DNA from 3 places in the Saccharopolyspora sp. MMCC62 genome. Region 1 is predicted to be linked to each of the others. Evidence: riboswitches for the same ligand, from Rfam matches in the RefSeq annotation. Region 1 holds a riboswitch; each other region holds the start of a gene.

Region 1 (6,737 bases):
GCCGCGGGGCCGACCCCGGGCGGCGCGGGCCTGCGGGCGCCCTTCGGGGCGCCGGTGGTGCCGGAGGTGAGCACGATGATCCGCGCGTGCCGGGGGCGGCGCGGCAGCGAACCGGTGGCGGAGCTGCCGATGAGGTGCTCCAGGGTGGCCTTGCGGGTGGTGCCCTCGGTCCAGGCGAGCACCACGTCGAGCTCCAGGTCGGGCAGCGCCTCGACGAACTCGACGTCGGCGATGAGCAGGTCGGCGCGCTGCTCCTCGAGCACGGTGCGCATCTGGTGCGGGCGCAGCCCGGTGTTGAGCAGCACCACGTCGGCGCCGATCTTGCCGCAGGCCACGATGGTCTCGACGAGCCCGTGGTGGTTGCGGCACAGCACCGCGACCCGGCTGGTGTCCCGGATGCCGCGGGCGCGCAGCCCGCGCGCGAGGCGGGTGGTGCGCTGCTCCAGTTCGAGGAAGCTCAGCGCGCCGCGCTCGTCGATCACGGCGGGCCGGTCGGGGTGCCGGATCGCGGCGACGGCGTAGCCCAGCGCGGGGGTGACGCCCCAGCGCCGCCAGGCGAAGACGATGCGCAGCAGCTTGTCCGGGCGCATCGGGCGGACGACGCCCTGCCGGGTCAGCAGCCACAGCGTCTGCAGCGGTGGGGCGAGGCGATCCGCCCCGGCCCGGACGGCCGCCTTCGCCGCCTCGCCTCGTGTCCGTACCGCCGGCCGTCGCAACATCGCCACGCGTCTCCTCCGATTTAGCTACTCATCGGTAGATAATGCCTCGGGGGACGACGCGGGGGAAGGGCTCACCGGTCCGGAACGGGGTGTTCCGGTGCCGCGGCCGACACCACGGCCTCCCGGATCGCGGCCCGCAGGCGGCCCGCCTCCAATGGTGCCAGCACCGCGGTCTCCCCGGGCGGTGCGACGACCACGACGTTGCCCTGGTTCACGTACACCGCCATGTTCCGCCGCCGGCCAGCCACATCGCGGCAGCTCACCTGCCACTGCTCGTTGTCGGTCACGCGACCTCCCTCCCTCGCGGGACGTTCGTCCGGTACGTCCTCCGGTAGTAAGACGACTCAGGATCACCGACGTGACGGGTGTTCGCCTGATTAATCTTGGAATTTCCACCGGGAGGTTGCCCGCGGGGTTCCGCCGCCGGTCGGAGCGGCCCTGGGAGACTGCGATCATGGCTGGTTACGACAGGTTGCTGTGGCGCACCCTGCACCGCGTGCTGCTGGTGCTCGCGGTCGGCGTGCTGGGTCTGCTGCTCGGTCTCGGTCACGGCCCGAGCCGGGCCGACTCGCTGTTCGGCGTCCTCGTCGTGGCGCTCGTGGCGCTGCCGGTGTGGATCACGTACCAGCGGATGACGCCGGTCGCCCGCGGTAACCTGCGCGCGCTGCCGCGGCACCGGCCGCTGATGGCCGCGATGATCGGGCTGCTGGGCCTGGTGGCGCTGCTCGTGCTCTGCTGGACGCTGTTCAACGCGCTGAACCCCGGCACGCTCGCCCCGCTCACGCTGGCGCTGGTGGGCGTGGTGCTCGCGGCGCTGGTCGCGCTGCTGAACCGCGTGCTGTGAACGGGTTCCCCGCGGCCCCGGTCGAGCGGGGCCGCGCGGGGGAACGGGTCAGACCGGGCGGACCGTCAGCGCGCCCGGCTCGGCGGTGAACGTCAGCGCACCCTCGAAGTCGGCGATCGGCAGCTCGTCCCGCACCAGCCGGTGCGGCGCGTCCGCGGTCTCCACCTGAACTTCGGTGGCGGCGAAGGTCTGCTCGGCGAAGTCCGGGCCCGCGAGCCGGACCTCGAGCCGCTGCTCGTGCAGCGTGATCGCTGCGGAACCACCCGGCACCGAGACCGGCTCGCCGTCGGCGGTGACGATCAGGCTGCCCTGGCCCTCGGTCTCCGGGCGCACCGCGACGTGCGAGAGGGCGACGTCGCGCCGGTCCTCGGACGCGGTGACGCCGATGACGTCCCGCGACTCCGGCCCGCCCGCCTCGTCGCCGCGCACGGCCAGCAGCGGGGCGCGCAGCTTCGCGGCCAGCCGGTACGGCTGCCAGGAACCGGCGCCGATCAGGTTCACCACCGAGGTGATCTCGCTGTCGGCGAGCAGCCGCTCGCTGCCCACGGCCGGGGTGATCTCGATGGCCGCGACCCCGCGCTCCTCCAGCAGATCGCGCAGCGCCTTGGCGCGCAGCCTGCTGTTGCGGTCGAACCCGCGGGTGATGGCGACGGCTCCGGACGTCCCGCCCTGCGCTGCGGCGTCGGCGAGACCGGCCAGCGGAGCCCAGACCTCCGCCGGATCCGGCCGGGTGGAGCGGCGGGAGCGGGCGGACTGAGGGGCGTCGGCAGTGGTGTCCATTGCGTCAACTTTAATCCGCCACGCAGGGTCGCCTCACTAGGCGATCAGCTGTCGGCGGTGTGACTTCCCTCGCGCCTACGCGTCCCAGGTGGTGACGACGAGATCGCCGTCACGTTCCAGCTGTTCGTCCACGGCCCGCTCGCACTCCGCGCAACGCTCCGTGATGCGGCGGCTCGACGGTTCCTTGGTGGCCGGCCAGGTCTCGTGCGGGAGCTTGATCGTCGTGTCGCAGAGGGTCTGCACCGGATCCCCGGCGGGTCTGGCGCCCGGGCGCACCGTGATCGCGTGCCGGAGGCGCTTGCCCGCTCCGACGATCCACCACACGTGCTCTTGATCGGGGAACATGTGCCGTCCCACCCCCATACCTGTCAGGACGACCCGCGGGCGCAGTTCGTCCGGCTTCGGTCCACTGGCCGGATCTCGAACTCTAGACGGAACGATCAGCCGGCACGTTGCATTCGCGTAGCGGCGGCCGGCGTCGGCTGCGCTGCTCCGATCGTGTGAGGGCGACTGTTCGGCCCAGCGGTCTGACCCCGCCGCTGACGTGCTGCTGCGCCGCTCGACCCAGCGGACCGAGCCCGAGATCTGCTTGTGGTGAGAAGGATCACCGATCATGCTGATCGCCGATCTCCGCGCTCGTCGTCCGCGGACGAGTCGAGCGGGAGGGGAGGCGCGGCCGTGACGGACCTGCACTTCCCACGTCCGCCCGAGGACCCGCAGGAACCCGGTTCGCTCACCCGCTGGCTGGTCCGGGACGGCGCCCGGGTCCGCAGCGGCGCCCCGGTCGCCGAAGTGCTGACCGGTGGAACGCCGCGCACGGTGCGCGCCCCGGCGAGCGGGACGCTGTGGCGGCAGGGCAGGGCGGGGGAGCGGTTCACCGCGGGCGCGATCATCGGCCTCGTCGAGTGAACCGCCGGGTTGACGCCCGTTGCTAGGTTGGGGCCAGTGACGCGGGGTGCCCGGGCTACCGGGCTGAGAGCAGACCCGTCGAACCTGACCTAGTTCGTGCTAGCGGAGGGACGTCACCGACGTGACCACTCGTGCTGCCCAGACCGGCTCTGCTGCCCAGACCGGCTCTGCTGCCCAGACCGGCTCTGCTGCCCAGACCGGCTCTGCTGCCCAGACCGGCTCTGCCGCCCAGACCGGCCCTGCCGCCCAGACCACTCGTGCCGCCCAGACCACTCGTGCCGCCCAGACCACTCGTGCCGCCCGGTCCGGCTCCGGGCGGATCCCGAACGTGCTGACCATCGCGGGCACCGACCCCAGCGGTGGGGCCGGGATCCAGGCCGATCTGAAGGCCTTCTCCGCGAACGGCGCCTACGGCATGTCCGTGGTGACCGCGCTGGTCGCGCAGACCACCACCGGTGTCGCGGAGGTCCGCGAGGTGCCGCCGGAGTTCGTCACCGCCCAGCTGGCGACGCTGCTCGACGACGTGCGGGTGGACGCGGTGAAGATCGGGATGCTGGCGAACGCCGAGGTGATCCGCGCGGTGGTCGCCGTGCTGGACCGCTACGCCCCGCCGCACGTGGTGCTGGATCCGGTGATGGTCGCCAAGAGCGGGCACCGGCTGCTCGCCGACGACGCGGTGGCGGTGCTGCGGGACGAGCTGCTGCCGCGGGTCGACCTGATCACGCCGAACCTGCCGGAGGCGGCGGACCTGCTGGGCGAACCGGAGATCACCGGCTCGGCCGGGATGGCCGCGCAGGCCGAGCGGCTCGCGGACCTGGGTGCCAAGCAGGTGCTGCTCAAGGGCGGGCACCTGCGCGCGGAACCGGCGAGCGCCGACCTGTTCCGCGGCGACGGGGAGGTGCGTTGGCTGCGCAGCGAGCGGATCGACACCACGAACGACCACGGCACCGGCTGCACGCTGTCGGCGGCCATCGCGGCGCTGCGCCCCCGCAGGCCGGACTGGGCGAGCGCGGTGCGCGACGGCAAGGAGTACCTGACCGAGGCGCTGCGGGCCGCGGAGCGCCTCGACGTGGGGCGCGGGCACGGGCCCGTGCACCACTTCCACCGCTGGTGGTGAGATCGGAGGAGCGGAGATCATGAGCAGGTTGCCCGATCCGCCCGCGGGCGGTTTCTGCGCCAGGGCCTGGGAACGCACCGCCGAGCTGCAACGGGCCGTGGTGGCGCACCCGTTCAACGCGGCGCTCGCCGACGGCACCCTCGACCGGGAGCGGTTCGCGTTCTACATCGTGCAGGACGCCCGCTACCTGATCGCGTTCGCGCAGGCGCTGTCCGCGGCCGCGACCCGGTCCGATGATCCGGCGGACGCGGCGTTCCTGGCGGGGGCCGCGCGGGGTGCGCTGGTGGAGGAACGCCGGTTGCACGCGGGCTACGTCGAGGATTTCGGGCTGTCCGCGGACGATCTGGCGGGCGTGGTCACCTCGCCGTCGTGCACCGCCTACACCTCGTTCCTGCGGGCGAGCGCGCTGGTGGACCCGTACCCGGTGCTGCTGGCGGCGGTGCTGCCGTGCTTCTGGGTGTACCAGCACGTGGGCAGCGAGATCCTCGCCGCCGTCGGCGACGCGTCGGCGCACCCGTACCGCCGGTGGATCGAGACCTACGCCGACGAGGAGTTCGCCGAGGCGGTGCTGGCGGCCCGCGAGCTCACCGACCGGGCGGCGGCCGCCGCCGACGAACCGGTGCGGGAGCGGATGCTGGCCGCGTTCACCCGGGCGAGCGAGTACGAGTGGATGTTCTGGGACGGCGCCTGGCGGCTCGAGCAGTGGCCGACGGCGCGGTGGATCCCGCGGTGAAAGTCGTTGCGGCGGCACGGTTTTCGCACGTCGGCGGGCCGCCCGATCCGATCACCCTCCGCAACGGCCGCCCGCGCGCGACGGGGGCGGTGCCGCGGGTGGTCAGCGGTGGTGGGGGCGCTCGCGAGCAGCGTGATCAGGAGCACTTTCGGGCCGTGCTAACGAACACCCTCAGCCACGACGATGAGGCCAACGACACGTTCGTTCGGCGTGTTCGGTCGTGGGGGGTCCGCCTCCCACCGCGCGGGGTTCGGTGGCCTTGAGTACGGGGACTTCAATTCTGATCATGCTGGCGGGGATGCTGGTGCCGGTGCTGGCCGCAGCCCCCTTCTACATCGCCGACCGCCGGGCGGACGCCGAGTCCGCCCAGGCGGAGACGGAGCCTGAGACATCGTCCGCGGACATCCACGTGCTGCGGCCCCGCGCCGAGGGCACCTGCGAGACCGGGCAGGCGGCGGCCTGATCGCGTCGCCGCCCGGCTCGGCGGTTCAGTCCCCGTAGATGGACCAGGCGAGCTTCGACTTGGCCTCCTGCAGCGCGTCCAGCGTCGACCGCTCGTAGCCGCCCTCCTGCGGCTGCGGCGGCACCTGGAGGCCTTCGCTGAGGCCCCAGCCGGAGCCGCGCTGGATCAGCGAGCGGTGCTTGTTCGTGTAGTACCCGGAGTTGATCGACACGGCGACGCCGTGCGCCCCGGCCGCCGCGGCCATCAGGTGCATGTGGAACCGGGTCGACAGCCAGCGCTGGCCGGCGGCCGCGGGCAGCCCGTGGTCCATGATCTCGGAGAACGGGTAGAAGCGGGCGCCGGGCAGGTCGTGCTCGACGAGGGCGAACACCTCGCGGTCCACCCGCGGGATGCCTTCGATGACGCCGACCTGCTCGGGCCGCACGTCCCAGGCGCGCAGCGTGTCGAGCAGGAACCCGGCCAGCGCGGGCACCGTGACGTCCAGCAGGTCCGACTGCAGGCAGATCATCACGTCGCGCAGGTCGTCGGTGCGGTACAGCTCGGGGGCGATGCCGAAGAACATGTCGTCGCCGGTGGCGGTGAGCTGGCCCGCGGAGTCGAGCAGTTCGGCGGACGGTTCGTCGCGCACGTCGATCAGCTCGAACTGCGAGGCGAGGTTGCGCACCAGCGGGCGCGCCTCCTCCGGTGTCGGCCACAGGCCCTGCCCGGTCATCACGGCGCGCCCGCCGGAGCGGCGCACCGCGGCGACCGCGCCCGCCAGCAGCCCGTAGTGCCGCGGCCAGATGGAGTTGATGAACCCGCCGCCGATGATGTGCACCAGGTCGGCGCGCGCGGCGAGCTCGATGCCCGCCAGCCAGTGCGGCGCCAGCCCCGGGTTGATCATGGCGTGCTGCACGAACGACGCCACCTCCCACGGTTCGTCGGAGGGCGCCGACCAGCACAGCCGCCACAGCGTGTCGGTGAACCGGACGTGCGGGTGCAGGTGGCCGAGCAGTACTTCGCTGGGGCCGGGGTTGGGGCAGTCGAGCCACACCTCGCTGTCCGGGGCGACCTGGGCGAGGTACTTCAGCCAGGTCGCGGCGATCAGCTCGTCGCCGTAGTTCGGATTCCCGGTCGTGGCGACCAGGTACAGCGTGGGGGGCGTTGCGGGACTCGACACTGGGTTCTCCACC
Region 2 (6,737 bases), on a different contig from region 1:
ACTCCGCGGGCGAGCCCGTCGAATGGGTCCGCTCCATCTACCGCGGCGACCGGTACAAGTTCGTCGCCCGGCTCAACCCGCCGCAGTGATCGACCGACCCGGCGCCGAGCCGGGTCCCGCGCTGTCTCCCGCGCCGACGGTGCCGCCGGAGACCGCAGCGCCCCTTGTCGGGGCCACCGGTTCGCGCCTTCGCGGCGCCCGGTTTCCGCTGCCCGGCGCAATGCCGGTTCTGCCGTACCGCTCCGCTCCCACACCGCCTGGATCGAAATCAGCGGGTCTTCTCCTCGTTACCCGAAGTGGCAGTCATCACGAAAGTGCAACAATCGGGAGAATTGTGGCGAGATCATCCGTTGACAGGTTCGAGAGAGCGCGCACCAGATCAAGTAGGAGCCACAGTGGCGAAGGAGAATGCCGAACGGGGGGCGAACGGAACCGACGACGATGAGCCCGCGGAAAAGAAATCGAAGAAGATCGAATTGTCCGCCACGCAGGTCACCGGAGGCGCGCTCGCCTCGGTGACCGCGGCGTTCCTCGGGTCGTACCTCGGGGTCGCGGGAACCGTCTTCGGGGCAGGTCTGACCAGCGTCGTCATCACCGTCGGCGGTGCCCTGTACCAGCGTTCGCTGGAGACCACCAAGGAGAAGCTGGAGGTCACCAAGGACAAGGCGAACGTCGTCGTCGCCCGCGCCGGGATCAAGAAGCCCACCAGGGTCGAGCAGTACGTGGCCGCCACGCCGGTCAACGGCACCGCGGCTCCGGCGCTCCGCCCGCAGGCGCCCGCCGACGAGGCCACCCGCAAGATCCAGCTGCCCGGGATGCACTGGCCGGGCGGTGAGCAGGTCGACCGCGATCCCGACGCGACGCGCAGGCTCGACCCCGCCGAGGCGCGGACCCGGATGCTGAGCTGGGGGACCACCGCCGGTGACGCCACCGCCGCGGCCGAGCGCCCCACCACCGAGCACTCCACCGCCGAGCACTCCACCGCCGAGGACGCCGCCGCCGAGGCCACCGCCGGAGCGGGCACCGAGGTCGTCGCCCCGCCGCGCGGCCGCCGCCTCCGCTGGGGCGTCGTCGCCGCGACCAGCGCCCTCATCTTCGGTCTGGGCATGCTCCTGATCACCGGTTTCGAGGGCGTCGTCGGCAAGCCGCTCTCCGGCGGCGATGGCGGCACCACGATCAGCAAGGTCTTCACGCCCGCCGCGCACCGCGACACCGGGGACGCCGTGCCGCAGGAGTCGGAAACCGCGGAACCGAGCAGCTCGGCGGAGCAGGAGACCGGTTCCGAATCCCAGGAGGACACCTCCGGCGAACCCACCTCCGGCGCGTCCGAGACCACCGAGACCGGGCAGAGCGAGGCCACCGAACCCACCGGGGACACCGGCGCCTCCGAGGTCCCGGAACCGACCGGAGCGCGGCAGCCCGAATCCGGAACCACCGGAGAACGCGGTTCCGCGGGCGGTGAATCAGCGCAGCAGGAGCAGCCGGACGCTCCGTGACCGGAGAGCAGCGAATGGTGACGATTCCCGGTTATTCGGCAGAAATGCCGGATAACCGGGAATTTTTGCGCATCGATGCGTCGAAAGGTGGATGTGCCGGGTGGTGGTCCCCACCAATACTGGCTCCTCGTAGGGATCTTTGAGCCCCACCTCAAGGAGTAGGAGACCCACCTATGACGCGCAAGCTCGCGGCCAGAATGGCCGGGACGATCGTGCTGGCGGCCGGAACCGTCGCCGCCTTCACCATGCCCGCCTCGGCCACCGTCGCCCCGGCGCCGCAGGCGAAGGCCGCCACCCAGCTCGAAGCCATGCAGCGCGACTTCGGCCTCACCGCCGACCAGGCGCAGGCCCGGCTGCACAGCGAGGCCATCGCCAACACCGCGGACCGGACGCTGCGCGGCGTGCTCGCCGACTCGTTCGGCGGTTCGCGCTACGACGCCGGGCTCGGCAAGCTCGTCGTCGGCACCACCGACGCGAACCTGGCCGACGAGATCCGCGCCGCGGGCGCCGAGCCGAAGGTCGTCGAGCACAGCACCAAGCAGCTCGCCGGTGTCGTGGACGGCCTCAACACCCGCCAGGCGCCGCAGGGCGTCACCGGCTGGTACCTGGACTCGGCCGCCAACTCGGTCGTGGTCACCGCCGCCGAGGGCGCCGGTGCGGCCGCGAACGAGTTCGTGCACTCCACCGGGGTGGACGCGCAGGCCGTGCACGTCGTCGAGTCCGCGGAGGCACCGCGCATCCTCGCCGACGTGATCGGCGGCAACGCTTACACGATCGAGAACTCCGCGCGCTGCTCCGTGGGCTTCTCCGTGGAGGGCGGCTTCGTCAGCGCCGGGCACTGCGGCAGCCAGGGCGACAGCACCAGCACCCCGTCCGGCACCTTCGCGGGCTCCTCGTTCCCCGGGGACGACTACTCCTACGTGGAGACCGCGTCCGGTGAGACCCCGCGCGGCCTGGTGAACGACTACGCGGGCGGCACCGTCAGCGTCGCCGGTTCGACCGAGGCCGCCGAGGGCGCCTCGATCTGCCGCTCCGGCTCCACCAGCGGCTGGCACTGCGGCACCGTCCAGGCCAAGAACCAGACGGTGAACTACGCCGAGGGCACCGTCACCGGGCTGACCCGCACCGACGCGTGCGCCGAGCCCGGCGACTCCGGCGGCTCGTGGCTGGCCGGTGACCAGGCCCAGGGCGTGACCTCCGGCGGGTCCGGCGACTGCACCAGCGGTGGCACGACCTACTTCCAGCCGGTCAACGAGATCCTGGACGCCTACGGCCTGACCCTGATCACGGGTTGATCGGGAGCCCGGTCACCGGGTGATGGCAGCCGGACGGGCTGCGTCTCAGCCCCACGAGACGCAGCCCGTTCGTCGTGCCGGGACCCGCCGGGTCAGGCGGGCAGTCCGGCCTTGAGGGATTCGGCGGCGGCGCGCGGGTCGTCGGCCTCGGTGACGGCCCGGACCACCACGATCCGCTCCGCGCCCGCCGCGACGACCTCGGCGAGGTTGTCGTGGCCGACGCCGCCGATCGCGAACCAGGGCCTGCCGTGCCCGCGGTGCTCCGCGGCGTGCCGGACCAGCTGGATGCCCGCGGCCTCCCGGCCGGGTTTCGTCGGCGTGATCCACACCGGCCCGGTGCAGAAGTAGTCCACGCCCGGTTCGGTCGCGGCCGCGTCCGCCTGCACCACGTCGTGCGTGGAGCGGCCCACCACCACCTCGTCGCCGACGATGCGCCGGGCCGTCGCCACCGGCAGGTCGTCCTGGCCGAGGTGCAGCACGTCGGCCTCCGCGGCCAGCGCCACGTCCGCGCGGTCGTTCACCGCGAGCAGCGCGCCGTGCCGCACGCACGCGTCCGCGAGCACCTCCAGCGCCGCGAGCTCCTGGCGCGCCTCCAGCGGAGCACCGCCGGGAGCCTTGTCCCGCAGCTGGATGATGTCCACGCCGCCGGACAGCGCGGCGTCGGCGAACTCCGCCAGATCACCCCGCTCCGCCCGCGCGTCGGTGCAGAGGTACAGCCGTGCGTCGGCGAGCCGCGTGCGGATGCCGACACCGTCCAATCCGGGCATGACCCCAGGGTAGTCCGCGGCCGGGCGGCGGCTGACCTCGCGCGGGCGGATGAGTACGGTGGTGGTGGTTGGCACGGGAGCCCGGGATCCGGGCTGAGAGGGGGCGCAGGCCCCGACCGTCGAACCTGATCCGGGTCATGCCGGCGCAGGGAGCGCAGATGCAGCAGCAGTCGGCCGTCACCGTCGTCGGTGGCGGGATCATCGGTCTCTCCGTCGCGTGGACGGCCGCGCGCGCGGGACACCGCGTGGAGGTCGTCGACGCGGGGGCGCGGCGGGCGTCGTGGGTCGCGGGCGGGATGCTCGCACCGGTCGCCGAAGCCGCGCCGGGCGAAGAGGAACTGCTGGAGCTCGGGTCCGAGTCGTTGCGCCGCTGGCCGTCGTTCGCCGCCGACCTGGCCCGCGAGTCCGGGCTGCCGTCCGGGCTGCGCCGGGAGGGCACGCTGGTGGTCGGCGTGGACGGTGCGGACCGCGCCGAGCTGGACATGCTGGCCGAACACCTGGCCGCGCTGGGCCGCACCGTCACCCGGCTCGGCGGCCGGGAGGTGCGGCGGCTGGAACCGTCGCTGGGGCCCGCGGTGCGGCGCGGCCTGGAAGTGCCCGGAGACCTGGCGGTGGACAACCGGCTGGCGCTGGCCGCGCTGCGGGCCGCGGCGGAGGCGGCGGGCGCCCGGTTCCGCGACGGCGCGGTGCGGCGGGTGCGGCCGGGCGAGGTGGAGCTGGATGCGGAGGTGCTGCGCTGCGACGTCGTGGTGATCGCCGCGGGTGCCCGCTCCGGTGACCTGCACCCGGCGCTCCGCGGCCGGATCCGCCCGGTCAAGGGCGAGGTGCTGCGCCTGCGGGCGCGCCCCAGCGCGCTGCCCCCACCGGCGCGGACCGTGCGCGGCCCGGTGCACGGCAGGCAGGTCTACCTGGTGCCGCGCGACGACGGCGGGCTCGTCGTCGGCGCCACCCAGTACGACGCGGGCTTCGACGAGGCCGTCACCGCGGGCGGCGTCCGCGATCTGCTGGCCGACGCGGAACGGCTGCTGCCGGGCATCGCCGAGTACGAGCTGCTCGAAGCCGTCGCCGGGCTGCGGCCCGGCACGCACGACAACCTGCCGGTGATCGGCGAACTGGAACCGGGGGTGCTGGCCGCGACCGGGCACCACCGCAACGGTTTCCTGCTCGCGCCGATCACCGCGGACGCGGTGCTGGCGGAGCTGTCGGGCCGCGAACCACCGGTCGCCGGACCGGTACCCGCAGGCGACGGAGGAGGTCGACCGTGCAAGTGGTGATCAACGGGGCGGAACGGCCCGTGCAGGCGGACGCGACGCTGGCGGCGGTGCTCGCCGAGTTCGGCGTGCCCGAGCGCGGGGTCGCGGTCGCCGTGGACGGGACCGTGGTGCCCAGGGCGAACTGGCGGGCGACGGAGCTCCGCGACGGGGCGGCCGTCGAAGTGCTCACCGCCGTGCAGGGAGGCTGACGTGGACGACGCACTGGTGATCGCGGGCCGCGAGTTCGGCTCCCGCCTGATCACGGGGACCGGGGGAGCGGCGAACCTGTCGGTGCTGGAGCGGGCGCTGCTGGCGTCCGGCACCGAGCTGACCACGGTGGCGATGCGCCGCGCCGACGCCGGAGGCCGCACGGGTGTGCTGGACCTGCTGCACCGGCTCGGCATCGAGGCGCTGCCGAACACCGCGGGCTGCCGCACGGCGGCGGAGGCGGTGCTCACCGCGCAGCTCGCCAGGGAGGCGCTGGAGACGAACTGGGTGAAGCTGGAGGTGGTGGCGGACGAGGACACGCTGCTGCCGGATCCGGTGGAGCTGCTGGACGCGGCCGAGCAGCTCGTCGACGAGGGCTTCGTGGTGCTCGCGTACACCAACGACGACCCGGTGCTGGCGACCCGGCTGGAGGACGTGGGCTGCGCGGCGGTGATGCCGCTGGGTTCGCCGATCGGCACCGGGCTGGGCATCCGGAATCCGCACAACATCGAGATGATCGTGTCCCGCGCGTCGGTGCCGGTCGTGCTCGACGCGGGCATCGGCACCGCGTCGGACGCGGCGCTGGCGATGGAGCTGGGCTGCGACGCGGTGCTGCTGGCCAGCGCCGTCACCCGGGCCCAGGACCCGGAGCGGATGGCCGCCGCGATGCGCGCCGCGGTCGAAGCGGGCCGCCTCGCGGTCGGCGCGGGCCGCATCCCGCAGCGCTTCTGGGCGCGGGCCTCCAGCCCGGACCTCGCGCGGTGAACCGAACCGCCGCGACGTGACACGGCCCGCCCGACCTGCCTGGTCGAACGGGCCGCGCACCTGATGATCAGCGGATGCGGAGCCGTTCGGTCCGCACGAAGTTGATCGTGTAGCTCTTCCACGGCTCGTTGCCGAGGGTCTGGTCGATCGCCGCGCGGGCGTGCAGCGCGTTCTCCACCAGCGAGCTGGCCAGCAGTTCCGTCTCGGGTGCCCCGGCGGACTGGATGTCCGGGATCTTCGGGTTGCTCCGCCCGCTGAGCAGCTGGTCCACCGCCTTGAGCGCGGGCACCGCCACCGCCAGCTCGTCCTCGGGCCGGAACGCCAGCGTCGCCACGTCCTGGCGCAGCGCGTCGAGCGCGATCGCTGCGGCCCGCGTGGTCTGCGGGTCCTCGTCCGAGTCCGGTTCGTCCAGCAGCGCGGGCATGCCCAGCAGGTCCTGGGTCCGCCGCAGCGCCAGCACGTGCGCGGACTGCATGGCGGCGCGGACCTGGTGGCCCTGCCCGGCGGCCCGCACGCTGCGCAGCAGCTCGGACACCGACCACACGGTGGACCGGATCGCCCCGCGCACGTCGGGCACCATGCTGCTGGGCAGCACGATGAAGCTGATGTAGCCGACGCCGAGCGCGATGGCCGCGCCGACGGCCGTGTTGGAGGCGAAGCTGATCGCGATGTTCGCGAGCGGCCGGTCCAGCCGCATCGCCTGGTCGACCACGGTCACCACGATCAGCGAGCTCAGCAGCACCTGGTAGTCGGTGCGCAGCCGTTCCACGCCGAGCAGCATGCCGACGACGACCACCGGCACCAGCAGGTACACCCCGGGCAGCAGCGTGATCAGCGCGGCCAGCACCACCACGCCGAGCACCGCGCCGCCGGTGCGCTCCAGCGCGCCGTTCATGCTGTCCCGCGCGGCGGGGGCGAGCACCACGTACAGCGCCAGCAGCAGCGTGGACGCGG
Region 3 (6,737 bases), on a different contig from region 1:
CGCGGACAAGTCGCTCCACGTCGTGGAGGGGGCGAACCACATGTCGCTCTACGACGGCGAGAAGGAGGTCGCCGAAGCGGTCGCCCAGCTGGTTCCGTTCTTCCTCGGCACGATCTGACGCACCGACTCGGGGCGCGGCGCCGGGGTGCGTTCACCGCGGAGCCGCCACCGGACCCGGTGCGGGCACGCGCCGACGCACGCACCCATCGCATCGAGCACCGGAGTCGGCGCGCGGAACCGGACATCGCGGCCGCACGGCCGCCGAACGCGAGGGAGGCCGGCGACATGGCCGACTGGACCCAGGACGAACTGGCCCGCATCAACGCGGAGACCTACTTCACCGTCGGAGCGACCCTGCCCGACGGCACCACCCCGAAGACCGTGGACATCTGGTCGGTGCCCGTGGGCGGTCGGATCTTCATCCGCTCCTTCAACGGCACCCGGGGCAAGTGATACGGGCCCGCGCTGGAGACCGGGCGGGGACGCATCTCCGCCGGAGGAGTGCGGAGGAGCGTGCGTTTCGCCGCTGTTCCCGCTGATGACGAGGAGACCAACCGGGCGGTGGACGCCGCGTTCCTCGACAAGTACTCCGACAGCCCGTATTCGGTGACGATGTCGACCGAGCCCGTGCGCCGGAACACCCTCGAGGTCGTCCCCGTGGACTGAGCTCACGGGCAGGGGCGGTCTCCCGGGATGCGGCCCCTGCCCGCTCGCCGAGGGCGCGGGCCGGTCGGGTCGGGGAGGTCAGGCCCGGGTGCTGCGCAGCGCCTTGGTGCGGGTGATCGGTTCGCCCGACTCTCCGGTGCGCCGGCCGGAGGTGAACTCCGCGTACTCCGGGCCGTCCACGGCGTACAGGGCCAGGCGGCCGCGGGCGTCGGCGTGGATGCCCCAGCCGTAGCGCTTGCCCAGCGGCGAGGAACGCAGGCAGGCCCTGCTCCGCGCGAAGAACTCCCGGCGGGCGTCCGCCCGCTCCTCGTCCGGGATGGCGGCCCGGTCCGCGAAGACGGTGAAGATGACGTCGCCGGACGTGAACTCGTACGGGTGCTCGGCGATCAGCCGGTAGGTGCGCGCGGCGACCGACGGCGCCTCGGCGTTCAGCGGGGGCACCGTCGCGGTGGTGACCGGGCAGTCCTCGGCCACCTCGATGAACGTGTTCGTGCGATCGACCCGTTCCATGGCCGGAACGGTACGCCGGGGGACCGACGTCGGATGGGGAAGCGGCCGCTCCTCGAATCCGGTCCTCCTCGCCTCGGACCGCGATCGGCTGACCCCCGATCGATGACGAACACCGGGCGAACGCGATTCTCCGACCCGCCGCCCCCTCCGCTCGGGCACGTCCGGGTGAAAGGCGGGCGGGGCCGGTAGCGCAGCGCGGCCCGCCGCGAACCGTCGGCGACGCACCCCGGAGCAACGGAGTCGCACGCCGTGACCAGGCGATTTACGTTGTGCGCATGCAGCACATCACCCTGATCTGCGGAGACTGCAACGGCAAGGGGTGCAGCAACTGCGGCGGCACCGGAACGATCACCATCGTCGAGGACTAGGGCCGCGCCGAGCGCCCGCGAACCCCGCCCCGAGCAGGCCGTGCGCGACGGGGAACGCTGCTAGCGTGCCGAAATGGCCGCCAACGGGACCGTTCTGGTCATCGGATCCGGGGTGATCGGGCTCAGCACCGCCGTGGTCCTCGCCGAATCCGGCGTGCCGGTGCGCGTCCGCACCGACGAACCACCCGCCGACACCACCTCCGCCGTCGCCGGCGCGATCTGGGGTCCGGCACTGCTGCAACCCGCCGCTCGGGTGCGCAAGTGGGTCGCCGACACCTACCACCGGCTGGTCGAGCTCGTGGCCGACCCGGACAGCGGGGTGCACCTCGCCACCGGGCGGATGGCCGCGCGCGTCGACCTCGGCGACCAGCTGCCGCCCGAAGCGCTGCTGCTGCCCGACCTGCGCCCCTGCACCGCCGACGAGCTGCCCACCGGATTCCGCAGCGGCTACCGGGCGACGCTCCCGTTGATCGACATGCCGCGCTACCTCGACCACCTCACCGGCAGGCTCCTCGCCGCGGGCGGCGAACTGCTGATCAGCCCGGTGTCCTCGCTGGCCGACGCCGCGGGCGAAGCCGACCGCATCGTCAACTGCACCGGCGTCGGCGCGCACGAACTCGTCGGCGACCCCGGGGTGCGCCCGGTGCGCGGACAGCACGTCATCGTGCGCAACCCCGGCATCACCGAGTACTTCGTGGAAGTCGGCGCAGGCCCCGAGTTCACCTCGTACGTGCCGCACGGCGACCACGTCGTGCTCGGCGGCGTCGCGCGCGAGCAGGACTGGTCCCGCACGCCCGACCGCGAGGACGGCGCCGCCGTGCTGCGCCGCTGCGCGGACGTCGAACCGCTGCTCGCCGGGGCCGAAGTGCTTGGCGCCACCGTCGGACTCCGCCCCGGCCGCGACGCCGTCCGCCTCGAAGTGGAGCGGTTCGGCGGCGCCACCGTCGTGCACGACTACGGGCACTCCGGCTGCGGCGTCTCGCTGTCCTGGGGCTGCGCCGCCGAAGCCGCCGCGCTCGTCCTCCACCCGACGCGCTGACCGGGCGGGGCGGCAGCGGCGGAGCCGGCTCCCCGCGCAACGGCAGCCCGCGGCTCAGGTCGGCGCGGCTCAGGCCAGTGCGTCGACCACCCCGTCGATCTCCTCGGCCAGCGTGAAGTCCTTCGCGGTGAGACCACCCGCCGAATGCGTCGAGAGGGCGAACACGACGGTGCGCCACCGGATGTCCAGATCCGGGTGGTGGTTCTCGCTCTCCGCGATCTCCGCGACCCGGTTCACGGCCTGGATGGCCTGCGGGAAGCTCGCGAACTCCACGCTCCGCACGATCGTGGTGCCGTCCTGGGCCCACTCCGGCAGGCGGGACAGCGACTCGGCGACCTGGGTGTCGTTCAGCAGTTCGGTCATGCCCACATGGTGGTCGTCGGACGGCCGGAACGCGACCGTCGACCCCCGGCCCGGTGGTGGCACGTAGACTGCCGTCGCCACGGGAGTCCAGCGCGCTGGGCTGAGAGGAGGGGCGAATCCCCTCGACCGTCCGCACCTGAACCGGATCATGCCGGCGCAGGGAGGTGTCGCGATCAGCTCGAGTTCGCACGCGTGGCCGAGACCGGTGTGCTACTCGGGAGGACCGTTGAACCCCTTACTGCGCTGGGCCGCGGCACTCGCCGCAGCCGCGCTCACCACCGGATGTTCGCTCATCGGGAGCTCCGGCGAGGACACCGCGGCGCGCACCGTCACCCTCGTCGCGCACGACTCGTTCGTCGCCGACCCCGCGCTGCTCGCCGACTTCGAGAAGCGCAGCGGCATCCACCTGGAAGTCCGCAACAGCGGCGACGCCGGAGAGCTGACCAACAAGCTGGCGCTGTCCCAGGCCGCCCCGCTCGGCGACGTCGCCTACGGCGTCGACTCCACCTTCGCCTCCCGCGCGCTGCGCTCCGACGTGTTCGCCCCCTACCGGCCCGCCGCGGCCGACCGCGGACCCCAGCGCTACGCCCAGGGTGGGCAGGACCGGCTCACCGCCATCGACGTCGCCGACGTGTGCATCAACATCGACCCCGCCTGGTTCGCCGCGCACCGGCTGCCGGAACCGGCGACGCTGCAGGACCTCACCGACCCGCGGTACCGGAACCTCACCTCGATGCCGGACCCGACGACGTCCTCCCCGGGGCTGGCGTTCCTGCTCGGCACCATCGACGCCTTCGGCGAACCCGGCTGGCAGGACTACTGGCGCGCCCTCGACGCCAACGGCGTGCGGCTCTCCTCCGGCTGGGAAGAGGCCTACAACCAGGACTTCTCCGGATCCACCGGGCAGGGACCGCGGCCCATCGTGCTGTCCTACGCGTCCTCACCCGCCGCCGAGGTCGACGACAGCGGCACGCCGCGCACCAAGGCGCTGCTCGATACCTGCTACCGGCAGGTCGAATACGCGGGCGTGCTCACCGGCGCCGCGGACCCGCAGGCGGCGCGAGAAGTCGTGGACTTCCTGCTCTCGCCCGAATTCCAAGGCCAGGTCGCCGACCAGATGTACGTGTACCCCGCGCTCGACGGGGTCGCGCTGCCGAAGGGGTGGACGGCGAGCGCTCCGCTGCCGCCGCGGCCCAGGGAACTGCCCGCCGACGAAGTGGAGAACAACCGGGACCGGTGGGTCGAGCAGTGGCGGACGCTGGTCCGGGGATGACCGGCGAACTCCGGCGCCGGGTGCCGGTGGCGCTGGCCGCGGTGCTCGTCCTCGGCTTCCTCGGGGTGTTCTTCGCCTGGCCGGTCGCGGCGATCATCGGGCTCGGCGTGCGCGGCGACGTCGGAGCGGTGCTGGCCGAGCCGTCCACCTGGCGCCTCGTCGGCTTCACCCTCGGCCAGGCCGCCGCGTCCACCGCCGTCGCGCTGCTCTGCGGACTGCCGCTCGCGTACGTGCTCGCCCGGCTCGTCGTACCCGGCAAGGGACTGCTGCGGGTCGCGGTGACCGTGCCGTTCGTGCTGCCGACGATCGTCGTGGGCATGGCGTTCCGGGCGCTGTTCGGCGCCGACGGGGGAGTGCTGCCGATCGTGCTGGCCAACGCGTTCTTCAACGTCGCCGTCGTCGCCCGCACCATCAGCGGGCTGTGGAGCCACCTGGACCGGCGGATGGAGGACGCCGCGCGCTCGCTCGGCGCCGGACGACTGCGCACCTTCAGCTCGGTGACGCTGCCCGCGCTGCTGCCCGCGATCGGGTCGGCGGCGGCCGTCGTGTTCCTGTTCAGCGCCACCAGCTTCGGAGTGGTGCTGGTGCTCGGCGGGGGACGGCTGCGCACCTTGGAGACCGAGATCTACCTGCGCACCGTGCAACTGCTGGACCTGCCCGGTGCCGCGGCGCTGTCCCTGCTCCAGCTGGTCGCCGTCGTCGCCGCGCTGCTCGTGGCCACCCTCGCGCGCCGCCGCCGGGAGACCGCGCTGCGGCTGCGCGCGCCCGCGACCACCGCCCGGCCGCCGCAGGGCGCGGAGTGGTGGATCGTCGGGCTAGCCGGTGCCGTGCTGTGCGCGCTGCTCGCGCCGATCGCCACGCTGCTGGTGCGGTCGGTGTCCACCCGGGACGGGTGGGGGCTCGCGGGATACCGCGCGCTGCTGGGCAGCGGGCAGCCCGGAACCTTGGAGGTCACCGGGCTCGAAGCCGCGCTGAACTCGGTGCGCACCGCGGTGGACGCCACCTGGATGGCACTGCTGCTCGGACTGCTCGCCTCGTTCGTGCTCGTCGCCGTGCGGCGGCGGTTCGTCGCCGAGAGCCTCGACCTCGCGCTGATGCTGCCGCTGGGGGTGTCCGCGGTGACCGTCGGCTTCGGCTACCTGATCACGCTCGGCTCGCTGCCCGGGGACCTGCGCACCTCACCGCTGCTGGTGCCGTTCGCGCAGGCGCTGGTGGTGACGCCGCTGGTGATCCGCACCGTGCTGCCGGTGCTGCGGGCCATCGACGACCGGCTGCGGCAGGCCGCGGCGACGCTGGGTGCCGGACCGTGGCGGGTACGCCGCGAGATCGACTTCCCGCTCGCGGTGCGCTCGGTGCTGGCCGCCGCTGGTTTCGGATTCGTCGTCGCGCTCGGGGAATTCGGCGCCACCAGCTTCCTCGCCCGGCCCGATGCGCCGACGCTGCCGGTGGCCATCGCCCGGCTGCTCGGCAGGCCGGGCGAACTCAACTCGCAACTCGCCTACGCCGCCTGCGCGCTGCTGATGATCGTCACCGTGCTGGGCGTGGTGCTCATCGAACGGCTGCGGGTGGGGACCGACGCCGTGGAGGACTTCTGATGGGGCTGGAAGTGCAAGGGCTCACCGTCCGCTTCGGCGACACCACGGCGGTGCGCGACGTGCGGCTCTCGGTGCTGGACGGCGAGGTGCTGGCGCTGCTCGGCCCGTCCGGCTGCGGGAAGTCCACGCTGCTGCGGGCCGTCGCCGGGCTCGAGCGCCCCACGGCGGGCTCCGTGCGCTGGAACGGGCGCGACCTCGCCGCCGTGCCGGTGCACCACCGCCGGTTCGGGCTGGTCTTCCAGGACGGGCAGCTGTTCCCGCACCGGAACGTGGCGGGCAACGTGGCGTTCGGCCCGCGGATGCGCGGCGTCGGCGGCGCGGCCCGGGCGGCGCGCGTCGCCGAGCTGCTCGAACTCGTCGGGCTGGCCGGGTACGAGGACCGGCGGGTCACCGACCTGTCCGGGGGCGAGGCGCAGCGGGTCGCGCTGGCTCGGGCGCTGGCCGCCGATCCGGAGCTCCTGCTGCTGGACGAACCGCTCTCCGCGCTGGACCGGATGCTGCGCGAGCGGCTCGCGGTGGACCTGGCCGCACTGCTCGGCCGCGGCGAGTCGACCGCGCTGGTCGTCACGCACGACCACGACGAGGCGTTCACCCTCGCCGACCGGGTCGCCGTCATGGCCCGCGGCACGATCTTGCAGGCCGACACTCCCGACCTGCTGTGGCGGCATCCCGCGGACGAGGAGGTGGCCGCGTTCCTCGGCTGCACCACCTTCCTGCCCGCGGAGGTCCGCGACGGCGTGGCGACCTGCGCGCTCGGCGCCGTCGACGTGACCGCGAAGGACGGGGCGGCACGGCTCGGACTGCGGGCCGCCGGAGTGCGCGCCCGGCGCATCCGGCCCGGCGATCCCGCACCGGCAGGACCGCTCGGCGCGGTGCGCGAGCGGGTGCACCGGCACGACCACGTCCGGCTCGCCGTCACCGTG

The links. Region 1 has a riboswitch for thiamine pyrophosphate ahead of thiD (bifunctional hydroxymethylpyrimidine kinase/phosphomethylpyrimidine kinase). Riboswitches for the same ligand answer to the same signal wherever they lie in the genome.
Region 2: another riboswitch for thiamine pyrophosphate. It lies ahead of thiO (glycine oxidase ThiO); the one in region 1 lies ahead of thiD (bifunctional hydroxymethylpyrimidine kinase/phosphomethylpyrimidine kinase).
Region 3: another riboswitch for thiamine pyrophosphate. It lies ahead of AC29IT_RS22675 (thiamine ABC transporter substrate-binding protein); the one in region 1 lies ahead of thiD (bifunctional hydroxymethylpyrimidine kinase/phosphomethylpyrimidine kinase).

Annotation. Positions count from the first base shown of each region.
Region 1 is NZ_JBYKCM010000005.1:403,186-409,922, reverse strand. Features, by position in the region: gene AC29IT_RS15215 (AMP-binding protein) at 1-719, opposite strand, end outside; gene AC29IT_RS15210 (hypothetical protein) at 791-1,006, opposite strand; gene AC29IT_RS15205 (hypothetical protein) at 1,174-1,563, shown strand; gene AC29IT_RS15200 (hypothetical protein) at 1,612-2,343, opposite strand; gene AC29IT_RS15195 (hypothetical protein) at 2,419-2,700, opposite strand; gene AC29IT_RS15190 (lipoyl domain-containing protein) at 3,022-3,252, shown strand; TPP riboswitch at 3,285-3,380, shown strand; gene thiD (bifunctional hydroxymethylpyrimidine kinase/phosphomethylpyrimidine kinase) at 3,581-4,369, shown strand; gene AC29IT_RS15180 (TenA family protein) at 4,389-5,102, shown strand; gene AC29IT_RS15175 (hypothetical protein) at 5,389-5,565, shown strand; gene AC29IT_RS15170 (polysaccharide pyruvyl transferase family protein) at 5,591-6,724, opposite strand.
Region 2 is NZ_JBYKCM010000004.1:274,514-281,250, forward strand. Features, by position in the region: gene AC29IT_RS11730 (GntR family transcriptional regulator) at 1-89, shown strand, start outside; gene AC29IT_RS11735 (hypothetical protein) at 477-1,496, shown strand; gene AC29IT_RS11740 (S1 family peptidase) at 1,670-2,791, shown strand; gene thiE (thiamine phosphate synthase) at 2,884-3,558, opposite strand; TPP riboswitch at 3,622-3,727, shown strand; gene thiO (glycine oxidase ThiO) at 3,717-4,832, shown strand; gene thiS (sulfur carrier protein ThiS) at 4,820-5,020, shown strand; gene thiG (thiazole synthase) at 5,022-5,783, shown strand; gene AC29IT_RS11765 (FUSC family protein) at 5,851-6,737, opposite strand, start outside.
Region 3 is NZ_JBYKCM010000010.1:114,278-121,014, reverse strand. Features, by position in the region: gene AC29IT_RS22700 (alpha/beta hydrolase) at 1-118, shown strand, start outside; partial or broken gene AC29IT_RS22695 (DUF2255 family protein) at 286-666, shown strand; gene AC29IT_RS22690 (DUF6157 family protein) at 745-1,176, opposite strand; gene AC29IT_RS22685 (FAD-dependent oxidoreductase) at 1,618-2,583, shown strand; gene AC29IT_RS22680 (4a-hydroxytetrahydrobiopterin dehydratase) at 2,653-2,946, opposite strand; TPP riboswitch at 3,016-3,126, shown strand; gene AC29IT_RS22675 (thiamine ABC transporter substrate-binding protein) at 3,173-4,219, shown strand; gene AC29IT_RS22670 (ABC transporter permease) at 4,216-5,814, shown strand; gene AC29IT_RS22665 (ABC transporter ATP-binding protein) at 5,814-6,737, shown strand, end outside.